2 regions of the Ferruginibacter lapsinanis genome follow, and region 1 is predicted to be linked to the other one. Evidence: riboswitches for the same ligand, from Rfam matches in the RefSeq annotation. Region 1 holds a riboswitch; the other holds the start of a gene.

Evidence for each region. A riboswitch is a leader RNA that binds a small molecule or an ion and turns the genes downstream of it on or off. The one in region 1 is predicted to bind cobalamin.
Region 2: linked by a shared signal. The riboswitch ahead of LK994_RS11430 (ribonucleoside-diphosphate reductase small subunit) and the one ahead of LK994_RS06035 (TonB-dependent receptor plug domain-containing protein) in region 1 are both predicted to bind cobalamin.

Annotation. Positions count from the first base shown of each region.
Region 1 is NZ_CP086063.1:1,366,150-1,373,883, reverse strand. It holds gene LK994_RS06055 (sugar-binding protein) at 1-2,539, opposite strand, end outside; tRNA gene LK994_RS06050 (tRNA-Arg) at 2,939-3,010, opposite strand; gene LK994_RS06045 (MarC family protein) at 3,078-3,668, opposite strand; gene LK994_RS06040 (cysteine-rich CWC family protein) at 3,745-3,975, opposite strand; gene LK994_RS06035 (TonB-dependent receptor plug domain-containing protein) at 4,047-5,915, opposite strand; cobalamin riboswitch at 6,023-6,219, opposite strand; gene LK994_RS06030 (PepSY domain-containing protein) at 6,270-7,734, opposite strand, start outside.
Region 2 is NZ_CP086063.1:2,703,644-2,711,377, forward strand. It holds gene LK994_RS11415 (VOC family protein) at 1-97, shown strand, start outside; gene amaB (L-piperidine-6-carboxylate dehydrogenase) at 102-1,625, opposite strand; gene LK994_RS11425 (fibrobacter succinogenes major paralogous domain-containing protein) at 1,721-5,545, opposite strand; cobalamin riboswitch at 5,696-5,905, shown strand; gene LK994_RS11430 (ribonucleoside-diphosphate reductase small subunit) at 6,008-6,979, shown strand; gene LK994_RS11435 (ribonucleoside-diphosphate reductase subunit alpha) at 7,026-7,734, shown strand, end outside.

The DNA.
Region 1 (7,734 bases):
CAATCAAACGTTGATTCCCCCATGAACCGGCATCCTGGGAAGGGTTGGTTCTATTTGTGTTACTACATGTAGCACTTGGCGGAGAGCAGGAGCCACATTGAGTCCAGCCATGCACATATACTCCGGCAGTATTCACACCACTTGTACCGTCAACAACCGGTGTAGCAGAACAATTATTTGCGGTAGGTAAATTTGTGTCATTCCAATACAAAGTATTACTTGGCGCCCCCGGCCCATTTAATCGGGTCACACTCAGTCCACCAAAAATTTCAATATCACCCATTACAAAATGCGTTTCTCCAATATTTGCAATCTTCACTTTAACATTCATTGCCTGGGATACCGGAATGGTATTACCGAGCCCGTCTAAACCATTAAATGGAACAGTATTTACTCCATTGATAAAAGCTACGGTATCAACGACATCTATAGCATCAGTATAAATGCCATTATTATTTACATCAATGTATATATACCCATTTTGTGAAAAATTGGTAACATTAAAGACTATATTGCCAGCGGAAGAGCAGGTACTGGTTCTTGTAAAGGTAGGCGTAGAAAGGGTTGGCACCGGTGGTGGAGATATCAGCGATTCTGTTACCTGTCCACTCCCTGCAGCTATATTAAAACGAACAGATGATGCAGGCAGATCTGCAGCAAACGCAGAAAAAAATATTTTATCTTTCCCGGGACAATTTGCAAATTCCGGACTGAGTGGTGAAATGGGGCCGCTGTAAGAAATACTTTGATACGCAGAAGTGCATGAACCTGCTGATGTTCGAACCCCCAATGAATCCGATACAATTACATAGTTTAAGCCATTCATTCCGGAATAAGTGGCAGCATATTGATATCCACTTGGCGTTAGAAAATATAAAGTAAAATCAGGTTCAACACCGGTGCTTGTATCATGCCCATGAACACTCTCAGTCCAAACTCTGCCCGGCAAAGCGGTTCCTCCTGCATTATATACATTCAAACTCGGACAAACAACATCATTACCATTAGTACCTGCAGGTATTGCCTGCACTGTCCATATACCTTCGGTTGCTGCTGTTACTGTAATCTGTGCCGTCGAACATGCGTTACCGATAGTTGTACCAACTGTACAGGTGCTGTATAAACCTGTTGGCGTATACACATTTATTGTCCAGATGCCTGCAGAATTATCTTCAGTTCTTATAATATTCCAATCTATTTTTTCTCCTGCTTTTGCATATGCATATAAATAGAAAGTCCCTTCCCTTGCTCCGGATCCGTTTAGCGGACCACTACCTCCACAATTTCTTACAGCAGCGGCCGGGGTAGTGAAAGTTAAATCTGTTCCATAACTTACTCCTATTGCATTTACCGCAAATGATCTTATATGATAAGTTGTGTTGGGTAATAAGCCTGACAGTGAAGTAGTATATGACCCTGTGCCAGCAACACCATTAATTATCTTCCCTCCACCGGTAGTGCTATTTGTATCGGTAATTGCATTTATACTATAAATAAGCCCTTTTTCAATAACAGCAGATCCTCCATCACTTGTAACATTTCCACCGGTGCTTGCTGTAGAACTCGTAATACTGGTTGCTGCTGTAGTTGTTACGGTTGGCGGGTTTAGTATAGCAATTGTTTTTGTGCCTTGTGCAGCTACTGAACCGCAAGTAGTAGGGGTACCCGAAAAAGTCAGATTGGCTGGCGTTAACGCAGCTGCTGTAATTGAATGCCCTGCGGTTGCTCCAGCTGCGATATTTGCGATTACCCAAAAATAACCGGAACTTCCTGAAGTAATTGCCTGACTGAATGAACCGAAATTTATGGGACTTGTTGCAAGACCCGTGGTAACAGTGCTTAAAAGATTGGTAGTGCTGAAAGTATTGGTAGTTGTGTAATAAAGTTTATAGTTCGTTATATCGGCTGCTACCAAACCACTGTTAGTGAAAGGGAAAGTGAAGCCTGTTACTGTAAGATTAGCAGAAGCAAGTATCGAAAAATTTGTCAGGATATTATTGCTTGTTCCATTACCTATATTGCCTGCTGCGACAGTTGTATTAGCTATCATTGTTGCATTTGCACAAGATGCGATGGATGAAGTTCCGCAGATAACAACATTCTTGATATGTAGCGTTCTACCATTGCCACCGGTTATGTATAACCTGATTGGTTCGGTAACACCATTAGCAACATTTATTGACAGCGGTATATTTACATTTGTAGCAGAGCCATTGGTTGTTCCGGAGATAGTACCTGATGCACCTATTGAAGTTGTCCCATCATATACATTTGCAACTAAATTGCCACTGCTATTATTTACATAAGCCGTAAATGCTATACTGGTAATAGTGAGATTATTTCCTGCACTAGGTGTCACGGGAAATTCTAAATAAATGCCATTTGCGGTATTTACTGTTGCTGGCCAGGTACCACTTGGCGGTGTAAAAACCTGGTAATTAGTAGCATAAGTAGGGGCATTCATTCCAGAGCCAATCAATTCTGTATTCCCTGTTGTAGAAACCCCACTATTAGCAGTTTGAGCAGTTGATGACGCCAAAGACCATGTCTCACAAAATTGTGCAAAGAGATTAGTTGAGAGAAAAATTGAGCAAAAAACTATAACGCATTTCTTCCTTACATAGCAAAACTTATGTAAAGGGGATAACAATCTCCATACTAATTTGGTTAGAAGTAAAGTCATTGAAAATAGTCGAGTATTGAATGCGGTCTTGCTGCAGTTTTGGTTTTACATAAATGAATCGTTCAAGGGGTATAGATAAGGGCAAACAGTAACTAAAGATAAGGAAAATAAGATATAGTTTAAAATAATAGTTTATAGGGAAAAATACTATCCCCCGGGGAGGGTAAAAGTGGCAACCAGAAAGAAACGCAGTTGTTTTAAAAGCCTACAAAACAACTGTATATTACAAGAAACAACAATTTATTTTAATGAAAGTGGCCTCGCCTAGAATCGAACTAGGATCTGGAGCTTCGGAAACTCTTATACTATCCATTGTACTACGAGGCCATGTATATTTACGAATCTTGATCTACGAATTAAGGATATAGAAGCCCCATTAAGTCATAAATATCAATTACTTCCCAAACTTCACAATATTACTACCAAAAATTTTCACAGCGATGGCTAATAGTATCACACCAAAAAATTTTCTTATTACAGACATACCATTCGGTCCCAGAAACTTTTCAATCCACCTTAAAGATTTCAACACCAAATAGATAACTATACAATTAATTAAGATGCCAATCAATATGTTTACATCTTCGTAGTTAGCTTTTAAACTCATTACTGTGGTCAATGTTCCGCTTCCCGCAATTAAAGGAAATGCAATGGGTACCACACTGCCGGTTTTAGCATTGCTATCAGGTTTAAAGAACTCGATACCCAATACCATCTCCAACCCCAAAATAAAGATCACAATACTACCGGCCACAGCAAACGATTTCACATCTACTCCCAATATTTTTAAAAACTCCTGCCCTACAAATAAGAACAAGATCATTAAACTACCGGAAACAACCGTAGCCTGTGCAGATTTGATAACACCTCCCATCTTTTCACGTAAAGAAACAAGTATAGGCACAGAACCAACCACATCAATTACAGCAAAAAGTGTAAATGACACAGTAAGAATCTCTTTTAAAGCTATCTCCTTTAAACTCACAATGAAAAAATTTTATGCAAAGATATATATTTGTTTCAACGAGTACTGCAAAGGGCTACAGCAGATAGGACAAATCTCAGCGATGCAATCTTACCTGAGCAATTTGTAATTTTTTAGACTGGTGGTAACTGTCTTTAAGTTTATTTAAACAGTTGGCGCAGAGACAATCCGTATATAAAGATTCAATATAACCTCTCTCCGCTTCGGATAAAGAAATAGTGGAGCACTGGCATAAGTTGATCGTACCAACTTTACATTCAAAGCCGGCACTACACTTAGGACAAACTTTATTTTCGTGTACACACATAAGTAATAATTAAACCAAAGACAGACCGAAGTATTACTCCAGTCTGTCATAATGATCAAATATAAACTTTATTAAAATCTGAAGCTGATACCTCCGGTTATATTAAACCCTTGAGAAGCATAGCCATATACTTCGTAGTAATCTTTATTCAACAAATTCTTTGCATCAACAAATAGTTTCAATTTTTTGGGTAAGATATCAAATGAAGCATATGCATTCCATAAAAAATAACTTTTAAGTTCTACTACAGAACTGGTGTAAGTCATCATATCAAAATAGTTATCAGTTCTTTTACCATAATTATACATATTAGTGCTTACAAATAATCTTGGTGTAATTTGATAGGTGATCGTTGCGCCAATTGAATGCTTTGGTCTTTTAACAAGATTGAAATAAGTAGTGTCCTTGCCGCCTTTTGTAGTTGTTACCTCACCGTCAACAAAAGCATAGAATAGTTTTGCCTGTATTTTTTTGTCCACTTTAATGGTGGCTTCTATTTCAACGCCGTGATCATCTTGCTTGTTAAGATTTACATAATTGTAAAATGCATCCGTAGTAATTACATTTTTTATTTTTCTTGAGAAATAAGTTCCTCTTACATCAAAATCTTTAAACGATGCCTGAACACCTCCCTCGTAGGTTTGTGATGTCTCTGGTTTCAGATCAGGATTACTACCGTACTGTCCATATAATTCTCCTAAAGATGGAGCCCTGAATGCAGATGCCACATTTGCAAATATTTTAATATTGTCATTGATCAGATAAGATGGATTAATGCTATAAGAAAAATTATCTCCATATTTTGAATGTTTATTATAACGTCCGCCAAGTTCTACATTAAATCCACTAATATTTTTTATATACAAAGAAACATAAGGGCTTGCGATATTTATTTTTGGTCGTTTCGGCGTAGCCTTATCATCTAATGATTGCAATATTCTGTAATCGAATCCGGCAAGGGCTCCCAAATGATCTGACAATTCATATGTTGCATACACTTCTGCAGTATGAGTTCTTCCATCATAAGGACTATTGCCATTCGTGCTTTGGTATAATCTGGATGTTTCATCATGTGCATACTGTGCTGTTATTGTTCCTTTTTTGAAATTTCCCTGAAAAATACTACCAACAGAAAGTACCGAAGATATGTAGGTATTTGCTCCATCTGTAAACGCATCCTCATCATAACCGCCATTAAAATACTGATAACGGAAGTAAGGTTTGAAATGAAAATTCTTAGTTATACCTGCGTCAAAATTCAAGTATACGCCATTTTGATTGAAGCCATCTTTATCAAAATTTTTATCGCCTGCTGTATCTTTTGCTTCTGAGATACCCTCCGTTTGTCTGTGTATAAAACCAATATCATAAGATGAATTTTCTATCGTTCCGCTTACACCAACATTTGTACTAAAAGTATTGAAACTTCCTGCTGCAACAGTTCCATACACTCTAGCTACTTTATCAGCTCCTTTTTTAGTAATGATATTGATCACACCGGCAACAGCATTACTACCATATAAAGTAGATTGTGCTCCTTTTACAATTTCTATTCTTTCAATTTGTTCAATCGGAATAAGCCTTGGGTCAAATGCACCCGTCACACCCGATGCATCTGCTAAAGGAATTCCATTGATCAAAATAACGGTGTTGTTATTTTGTGCTCCTCTTAAATACAACGACTTGTCCTTTCCAGAATTACTGGTGGCTCCATTTACTACAATACCTGCCTGCTCAGTAAGTAATTGAGCAAGGTCTTTTCCCATACTTCTATCTAATACATTCCTGCCAATGACAGTAATGACCTTACCGGTTTGAGATTGTTTGATGGTTGATTTTGTAGCGGTGATCACTACTTCATTTAAACTTCTAGTACTGTCTTGTGCGTACAACTGACTACTGATCAATACAGCAGCCACAATAAAAAAATTCTTTTTCATTTTTGAAAAATGTTTTTTGGTGACTGCTTCCGAGAAATAAAAAAAGAAAGAAATATAAATGCTTTGCAGCTTTTACACTCCATGCCTTTCACCCGAAAGCTTTGAATGATTGTTACGTGACAGTGGCAGGTCTTCTGGCTCACAACACATTTTCAACACCTTCCCGTTATTACAACAGTGGTTATGAAGATTGAAATGTTACCCTATTCGGGTTGTTGTTTACAGCTACGGGGATAGCGTCGGATTTGCACCGACTTCCCTTTTAACCCCGATGATATCGGGGACCAAAATCATTGCAAATGTAATGTGATTGAAATTGATTTTTTTAAATAATTATTAAGATTACATCAACATTTATTGTTGTTGCCTGGTTTTTCGGGCCCTCATTTTAAAGTATAGTGTTAACCCTATCACTACTACAGCAATTTGCGCCAAAGCCCAAAACATAGTACTGATATCTCTACCGCTTTTCCCCGCCCAATCCATAAAATGATGTTTGTGGAGCATAGCAAAACTGTATCCTTCAATCAAATCTTTGTCATTTACATGCGCTGCTAGTTTACCTGTACTTGTTTCCACATAAAAACGCTCTTTACTGTTGCTGTTATAATGCACCCTCCATACAGGCAACCGTTTATTAACGAAACCGTATTCATCCTCAAACTTTGTGATAACAGTTGTTTTCACAATTTCATCCGGCCGATGTTTACTGAATAATGTTGCTAAATAATTAGCATATTTCATTTCTCCATCTTTCAATACAGTATGATCATCTGTACTTATATAGATGGCAGATGGTGCAGGAGCGACTTTACGTTTCATCATGTCCATAGCCCCGGGTATATTATTTTTTTTATTCGTCTCTTCTGATTGACTAAATACTTGCCAATAATTTTTGCCATTAATTTTTACAATAGAAATAGTAGTAATCTTTTTTTGAGCCCCTGCCGCAGCAAATATTTTTTTAATATCCAACAAAGCGTCAACAGGCGTAAATACATTTTGAGTAAAGAATTGAGCTCTTGTATCCGGTGAAAACTTCGTGAACAAATGAAATGCGCCGCTACCTGTAAACATCAATGTAAACAAAGAAATGACAATTGAAGTCCAACGGTGATTTCTCCTGGCAGCTACAACAGTATTGCCATTCGGCGTTTTTGTTTTGGTAATGCAAAAAATATAAATGCCCATTAATGTAGCAAGAAAAGCCATCGACATCAATACAATTTCAATCATTAATTTTCCTTTGCCTAAAAAATCTAACCATCCTAATGTATGGAACCAGGAAAAGAAAGTATCAAAAACTGCCCGTCTGTTATCCATCGCAAAAGCAAAACGATCCTGTTGTGTCTCTACATATATCCTGATCCCATCTTTTCTCTCAAAACTCACTTTATATGCAGGCAAAAAACGATTGATGTATTTGTACTCTTCATTAAATTTTTCAACCAATTCTACCTCGGTGATCTTTGCTCCACTTGTATCATTCAACACTGCCGTTGCAGCATTTACACAACAATCATGCAGGCCCGATATTACAGGTACTGAAATATTTCTGTTAGTTTTTTTTACTCCTTCCAAAAATTGTTTTGCCAAAAAACGAGCATACAACTCATCGCCGTTTTTCAACAACTTCCCATTTTGTGTACTGATATATTGCAACACATTTTGCCCGGGTAACTGTATTTGATAAAACCAATTATCAGCCAGTTGAACAATTCGAAAATTACTAAACTTGTCGATATTGTTTTTTAACAACGCATCCTGAAGCAATACAATTATCTTGGTAGTGTCGATTGTTTGAGGTGATAACTCCTGA
Region 2 (7,734 bases), 1.3 Mb from region 1:
GGACAAGCCACAGGCTGATTGGCCTGTTGATGCAAATGGCAATTTAGATATGATCACAGCCAGATTAGATATTGATGAATTGTTAACTGAACTGTAAGGTTTTACAGATCAAATCTTATTCCTTGTGCTAATGGTAATTTATCAGTGTAGTTGATGGTATTTGTTTGTCTACGCATATAAACTTTCCATGCATCACTGCCGCTTTCTCTGCCGCCGCCTGTTTCTTTTTCGCCGCCAAATGCGCCACCGATCTCAGCCCCGGAGGTTCCGATATTTACATTCGCAATACCACAATCACTACCGGCATGAGATAAAAATCTTTCAGCTTCTCTTAAATTATTTGTCATGATAGCAGATGATAAACCTTGTGGTACATCATTCTGCAAAGCAATGGCTTCATCTAAGGTTTTATATTTGATCAAATATAAAATAGGAGCGAAGGTTTCATGCTGTACAATTTTAAAATGATTCTTCACTTCGGCAATACAAGGTTTTACATAACAACCGCTTTCATAACCTTTGCCTTTTAATACGCCACCTTCAACAATAAATTTGCCGCCCTCTGCTTTACATTTCTCTATAGCATCTAAATACATTTTTACTGCATCTTTATCGATCAATGGGCCGACATGATTTTTTTCATTTAGAGGGTTGCCAATTTTTAATTGCCTGTATGCATTCACTAATTTGTCTCTGAATTTATTATAAACCTTTTCTTGAATGATCAATCTTCGTGTAGAAGTGCATCTTTGACCTGCTGTACCAACAGCGCCAAATGCAGCGCCGATCAATGCCATATCAAGATCAGCATTTTCAGTAATGATGATAGCGTTGTTGCCACCTAATTCTAATAAGCTCTTTCCAAGCCTTGCGGCTACGGCTGCGGCTACGGCTTTGCCCATTCTGGTGCTGCCCGTTGCAGAGATCAATGCAATGTTTGTATCATTACTCATCCACTCACCAACATCTCTGCCACCAACAATTAAATTATTAACGCCTTTTGGTACATTATTCTTTTTAAAAATTTCCGTTACAATATTGGTGCATGCAATGGCGGTTAATGGTGTTTTTTCACTTGGCTTCCATACACATACATTGCCGCAGATCCATGCCAATGCAGTATTCCATGCCCATACCGCCACAGGGAAATTAAATGCTGAAATAATGCCTACAACTCCAAGTGGATGGTATTGTTCATACATTCTATGCCCGGGTCTTTCACTATGCATTGTTAAGCCATGTAACTGGCGTGATAGACCAACTGCAAAATCACAGATATCGATCATCTCCTGAACTTCGCCTAATCCTTCCTGTAAGCTCTTGCCCATTTCATAACTTACCAGTTGCCCAAGTGCAGATTTGTTTTCTCTTAATTTATCACCGATCTGTCTTACGATTTCGCCACGTTTTGGGGCAGGCCATAATTGCCATTCAGCAAAAGCTGTTTTGGCAGTATTTATAACTTCATCGTATGATCTTTTATCTGCACCTTGAACCGATGCAATTAATTTCCCATCAACAGGAGAGAAGGAATCAAAGATATCACCTTTGGATTTGATCCATTGTAAACCGGTAGATACTCCCGGATTATTTTCTTTTATCTGAAGTAATTCAAGAAATTTCATGGCATTTGTTTTAGTCACAGGTGTTGATCAATTTTATTATAATGAATCAATCACTAACTGTAAGTAAATGTAAACTTTTTAAGGCATTCTTACGATTACTGATCTTTTACACATCGGACAGAATATCCAATTCTTTTATCGTCACCAACATTGTTACTTGAGAGGGTACTGCTTGTACCAGTTAAGCCACGCCATAAGGCCCAGTTAATATTGGAAGTAGATTGTGTACTTGTCCAAAAAGAACCTGCATTACCTGTTACTGGTAAAAGAAATGCTCCGCCGGAAGTTCTGTACCCCCCTGCAAGTGCGGTAAAATTGCTGTTGTTGGTGGCGCCTGTATTCGGGCTTGGCCAGAATATAGTGCCTGTATCTTTCAATGCTGCACCAGAATTACTGTAAGTACCTGCACAGTTGGATAATGTATCCCATTCTATACTGGTAGGAATATGCCATCCCTGCGGAGCTAAGCCCCTTGGATCATTAACAGCATACCAATTATATAATTTACCAAATAAGACCCCATTGACAGTATCATTATTGTTATTGTAACACCATGCACCAGTAGTTAGACTAGCCCATTCTGTTGCAGATTTTACTTGTGGTATTGTGTCGCCGTTTTTATAGGTAACTACATCAAGGTTACGGGCCATCCATACCTGATTACAAGTTTTTACTTCAGGTATGCTGATAATATCTTTTGCAGTGAAGCTGCGTTCATTGCCATAAAATACACCCAAACTATTAGCTACATATGCTCTTACATAATACACAGTGTTAGGGGTCAGGTTTGTCATGTTTGCGGTATATATGCCAGTGCCACCTGCACTGTATGTTACTTTTGTTGGAAGGTTAATTGTCGGATTAGGATTGATATCCCATACAATACCTTTTGAAGTTAAGACTACACTGCCTTCAGATGATACACTAGCACCTGATACAGCAGTGTTGCCTGTTATAGCTACAGTTGGAATTGTTTTTAAAGAAGGTTCTATCAGTGTTACTACATTTTTTTCTGTGCCATATGCGGTGCCGTTAGCATTGGTAGCGTATGCTCTGAAATAGTAATTCTTGTTGGATAACAAACCAGTAATATTGCTGGTGAATGAAGCAGTTCCTGATCCATCATTGGTTTTTGTAGCTAGGTCAACAGTAGGGTTATGTGCTGTACTCCATACCACACCTTTTGCAGTTATAGGGCTACCTCCATCGGAAGAGATCACACCACCTGAAACAGTTGAATTATTGGTAGTTGATGATGCAGTATTTGTTGTAATTGCTGGTGTTGTAGTTAAAGTGGTAAAGCTGATTTCATTACCATAACCAGTACCTATCGCATTTGTAGCATAAGCTTTTACATAATAAGTAGTGTTTGGTAATAAGCCTGACATAATATTGCCGTATGACCCCGGGGCACCATATCCATCATTGGTTTTTGTTGGGAGGTTAATTGTCGGATTAGGATTAGTACTCCAAACAATTCCTTTTGCAGTGACAGCACTTCCTTTATCATTAACAAGTCTCCACCATACTGTTCCTGAATTGCTGGATATTCCATTGATCGAATCGGTTGCCAAAGAAGGAATATCTAAAGTAGTAAAACTGATCTCATTACCATAGCCTGTACCAATACTATTCGTAGCATAAGCTCTTATGTAATAGGTAGTGTATGGTTGTAATCCATTGATATCAGTTATATAAGTTGTATTACCTGACCCATCATTTGTTTTAGTAGTAAGTGCTATAGTAGGATTGGGGCTTGTGCTCCAAACAATACCTTTTGCAGTAACTGCATATCCTCCATTAAGAGAAATAGTACCACCGGATCTGACAGAATTGGTTGTGACCAATGTTGGTGATGTCGTTGTAATGGTTGGTACTTTATCTTTAGCGCAGCGGATTGAAAAACCTCTCCATTTTGTAGTTGGTACTGATTGGAAATAAGTTGAATAGCTATTTGTAGCGATCACTACCGCATTATTAGCATCCGTTTCAGTAGCCAGCCACCAATCTGCCCAGTCACGTAGATTGCCAAAATTGCCATCAGAACTATTGGTATTGCCACCCGGAAGAGCAGTGAAGTTTGTACTATTGGTTGCACCGCTATTAGGACTGTTCCAGTGTATGTAACCAGTTTCTTTCAACGGGCCACCACCTACAGTAGAGCCGCCTAAACAATTAGCAAGATCAGTATACTCAGCATTGTCAGGGATATGCCAACCTTGAGGTGCTAGACCTCTTGGATCATTCACAGCATACCAGTTATACATTTTGCCATATACGGAACCGTTAGCAGGGTCATTGTTGTAATAACACCATGCACCTGTTCTCATAGCATTCCATTGAGTACGATCTGTAACTTGTGGTATAGTATCTCCATTTTTATAAGTTGATACATCTAAATTTTTACCTGACCATATCTGGTTGCACATAGCAACTTCTGTTATTGTGGGATCAACAGTAGTAAAACCAATTTCATTGCCATACGAGGTAATGACGCTGTTAGTAGCATATGCTCTGACAAAATAAGTAACACCAGGCAGTAACCCTGAAAGGTTACTTGTAAAACTGCCCGAGCCGCTACCATCAACAGTTTTGGTTGATAACGCAATTGTTGGATTATGACTTGTGCTCCATACCACACCTCTTGTTGTTACAGGAGTTCCTCCTTCTGCAGTAATACTTCCTCCACTCATAGCGGTAGTACTGGTAATGGATGATATACTATTAGTTGTCAGAATGGCTCCGTTCAGTGTTGTAAAACTAATTTCATTTCCATAGCTCGTTCCACCACTGTTAGTAGCATAGGCTCTTATGTAATAAGTAGTATTGTTTGAAAGACCTGCAATATTGCTGATAAATGAACCTGTACCGGTTCCATCTATCGTTTTAGTTGTAAGATTTACTGTCGGGTTAGAAGATGTACTCCACACAACTCCTCTAGCGGTAATACCTGCACCACTAACAACATTTCCCCCGGAAACAACTGAGTTGTTAGTTAGTGAAGAAATAGACGTGGTAGTAACAACTGGAGGATCTGGTAATGTTTTAAAACGAATAATGTTACCGAAGATCAAATTTGTTTTAGTTTGTAGATAAGCTGCAACAAAATAAGTTGTAGCAGGTAACAGTCCTGTTATAAAACTTGAATAATGGCCTGATATATTTCCTGACGGTCCGTCCGATGTTTTTTTATTAGAGAAAACAACGGTATTTGAATCTGTGCTCCAAAGCACTCCTTTAAAAAATATTGGGGAACATGGATCAGTAATAAAAGTGCCACCCGAAGTTGCTGTTGTATTAGTAATAACCGTAGGAGAATCTGTAAATACAATAGTAAAAGTATTTGAAGTAATAAAGCTTGATTCGTTGCCGTAAGCTGTGCCAACTGCATTGGTAGCATAAGCTCTTACGTAGTATTGGGTAGACGCCTGTAAATTACTGATACTAGATTGAAAAACACCTTTTCCTGTACCATCATAAGTTTTAGTGGATAGGTTAATTGTAGGGTTTGGCGAAGTGCTCCACACAACACCTCTTGATGTTACAGGAGCATTGCCATCAGCAGTTACATTGCCGCCAGTCATTACAGAACAACCTGTTATTTCAGCAAGGCTTGTAGTAGTGACAGTAGGAAGCTGTACATTCATATTAAGGTTGCCATGTATGATAAACTTAGCATTGGTAGCCACAATAAAAAAAGCTCCATCTGAAATTGTTTGAGTTACATCCAATACACAACTGTCATTAATGGCCGGAGCTATTACGATGCTGTCTCCTGATGGTAATGTTAATGGAGGAATGATGTTATTAGTCCAATTGGAGGATACTGACCAATTACCATTGCCGGTAAATGTATAAGTTTGTGAGAATCCAACTGTTGCAATTAGTAAAAAAACAAATGATAAAAAAAATGCTTTCATGTTTATGGAAGTGTAATAAGGATTGCCAAAAATAAAGTTATTTCTTTTTACATCGATCAATTATGTGTGAAATCCTTGCCTGTTAACACTTTTAAAACTTGTAAACAATTTGTGAAAAACATTATCGAATTGTTGCCGTCATCAGGTGTAATATTGCACTGTTGTTGAGGTTCTTAGTTCTATTTCCAATTCATTAGTAGTAACAAGATTAAAAGGGAATCCTGTTCAATTCAGGAGCTATCCCCGTAGCTGTAAGTCTTAAAGATTTTTGCACCTCAAAGCCACTTTCCGCCGTCAGGCGGATGGGAAGGCAGCAAAAACAGGACGAGCCAGAAGACCTGCCTTTAACAATGACATAACAAAAACTATACTTTCGGCGGAAAAGTAGCGGTATAATAAAGTAGACGATTTTGCTCTTCTTTTTTGCACCTTATTTGTGTCGACGGTAATCAAAAAATAAATATGCAGAACGAACCGATTTTACAGGATAACAAAGACCGCTTTGTGCTCTTTCCGATCAACCATCAGGATATCTGGAAAATGTATAAACAGGCGGAAGCAAGTTTCTGGACTGCTGAAGAAATTGATCTTACAGCCGACTTGCAGGATTGGGCAAATAAGTTAACGGAGGATGAAAAATATTTCATCAAACATGTGCTGGCATTTTTTGCGGCAAGCGATGGTATTGTAAATGAAAATCTGGCAGTTAATTTTTTACAGGAGGTGCAATATCCTGAAGCCCGCTGTATGTATGGCTTTCAGGTGATGATAGAAAATATTCATAGCGAAGCGTATTCACTATTGATCGATACTTATATTAAAGACCCGATTGAAAAAGACAGATTACTTAGAGCAATTGATACCATTGATTGTGTTAAGAAAAAAGCTGAATGGGCTTTACGCTGGATCGATAAAGGAAGTTTTGCAGAAAGATTAATTGCTTTCGCTGCTGTTGAAGGTATCTTTTTTAGCGGAAGTTTCTGTTCTATTTTCTGGCTAAAAAAACGTGGACTAATGCCTGGTTTAAGTTTTGCCAATGAATTGATCAGCCGTGATGAAGGGTTACATTGTGATTTTGCATGTTTGCTTTATACCAATCACTTAATAAATCAATTACCAAAAGAAACAGTTACCCAAATTATCAGAGATGCGGTAACGATAGAAAAAGAATTTGTAAGCGATGCTTTACCTGTGGGATTAATTGGCATGAATGCAACCTTGATGTGCCAATACATTGAGTTTGTTGCAGACAGATTATTGGTGGCCTTGGGTTGTGATAAAATTTACAATGCCACCAATCCTTTCGATTTTATGGAATTGATCTCTCTGCAGGGCAAAACCAACTTCTTTGAAAAAAGGGTAGGCGAATATCAAAAAGCAGGTGTGATGAATGACAGCAGTTCGAAAGCATTTACAATGGATGAAGATTTTTAAATAAAAAATTACCCTTAATATAATTACTACCTAAATTCTCTAACACATGAAAGTAATAAAACGCAATGGCAAAAGTGAAGCCGTACACTTTGATAAAATCACTTCGAGAGTAATGAAGCTGAGTTACGGTTTGCAATTAAAGAATGAAGATGTTATTGAAATCGCAAAAAAAGTAATTGCAGGTATTTACAATAATGTTACCACTACAGAATTAGATAATCTGGCTGCGGAAACCGCAGCATCATTTACCACTAAGCATCCTGATTTTGCAGTATTGGCAGCACGTATAGCTGTTTCTAATTTGCATAAAAATACATTAAAGTCATTTTCAGAAACAGCTGGATTATTGTATAATTATGTTGATGAGAAAACAGGCGAGGTGGCTCCATTGATCGCTGATGATGTTTGGGCTATCATTCAAGAGCATCAGGATGTGTTGAATGCATCAATTATTTATGAAAGAGATTATCATTTTGATTTTTTTGGATTTAAAACATTGGAAAAATCTTACTTATTAAAAGTTAACGGTAAAATAGTTGAACGTCCGCAACATTTGTTTATGAGAGTTGCATTGGGAATTCATAAAACAGATATTGATGCTGCGATTGAAACTTATAATTTGATGAGTGAAAAATGGTTTATTCATGCAACTCCAACTTTATTCAATGCTGGTACACCAAAACCGCAAATGAGCAGTTGCTTTTTGCTGAGTATGAAGGATGACAGTATTGCTGGTATCTATGATACGTTAAAAA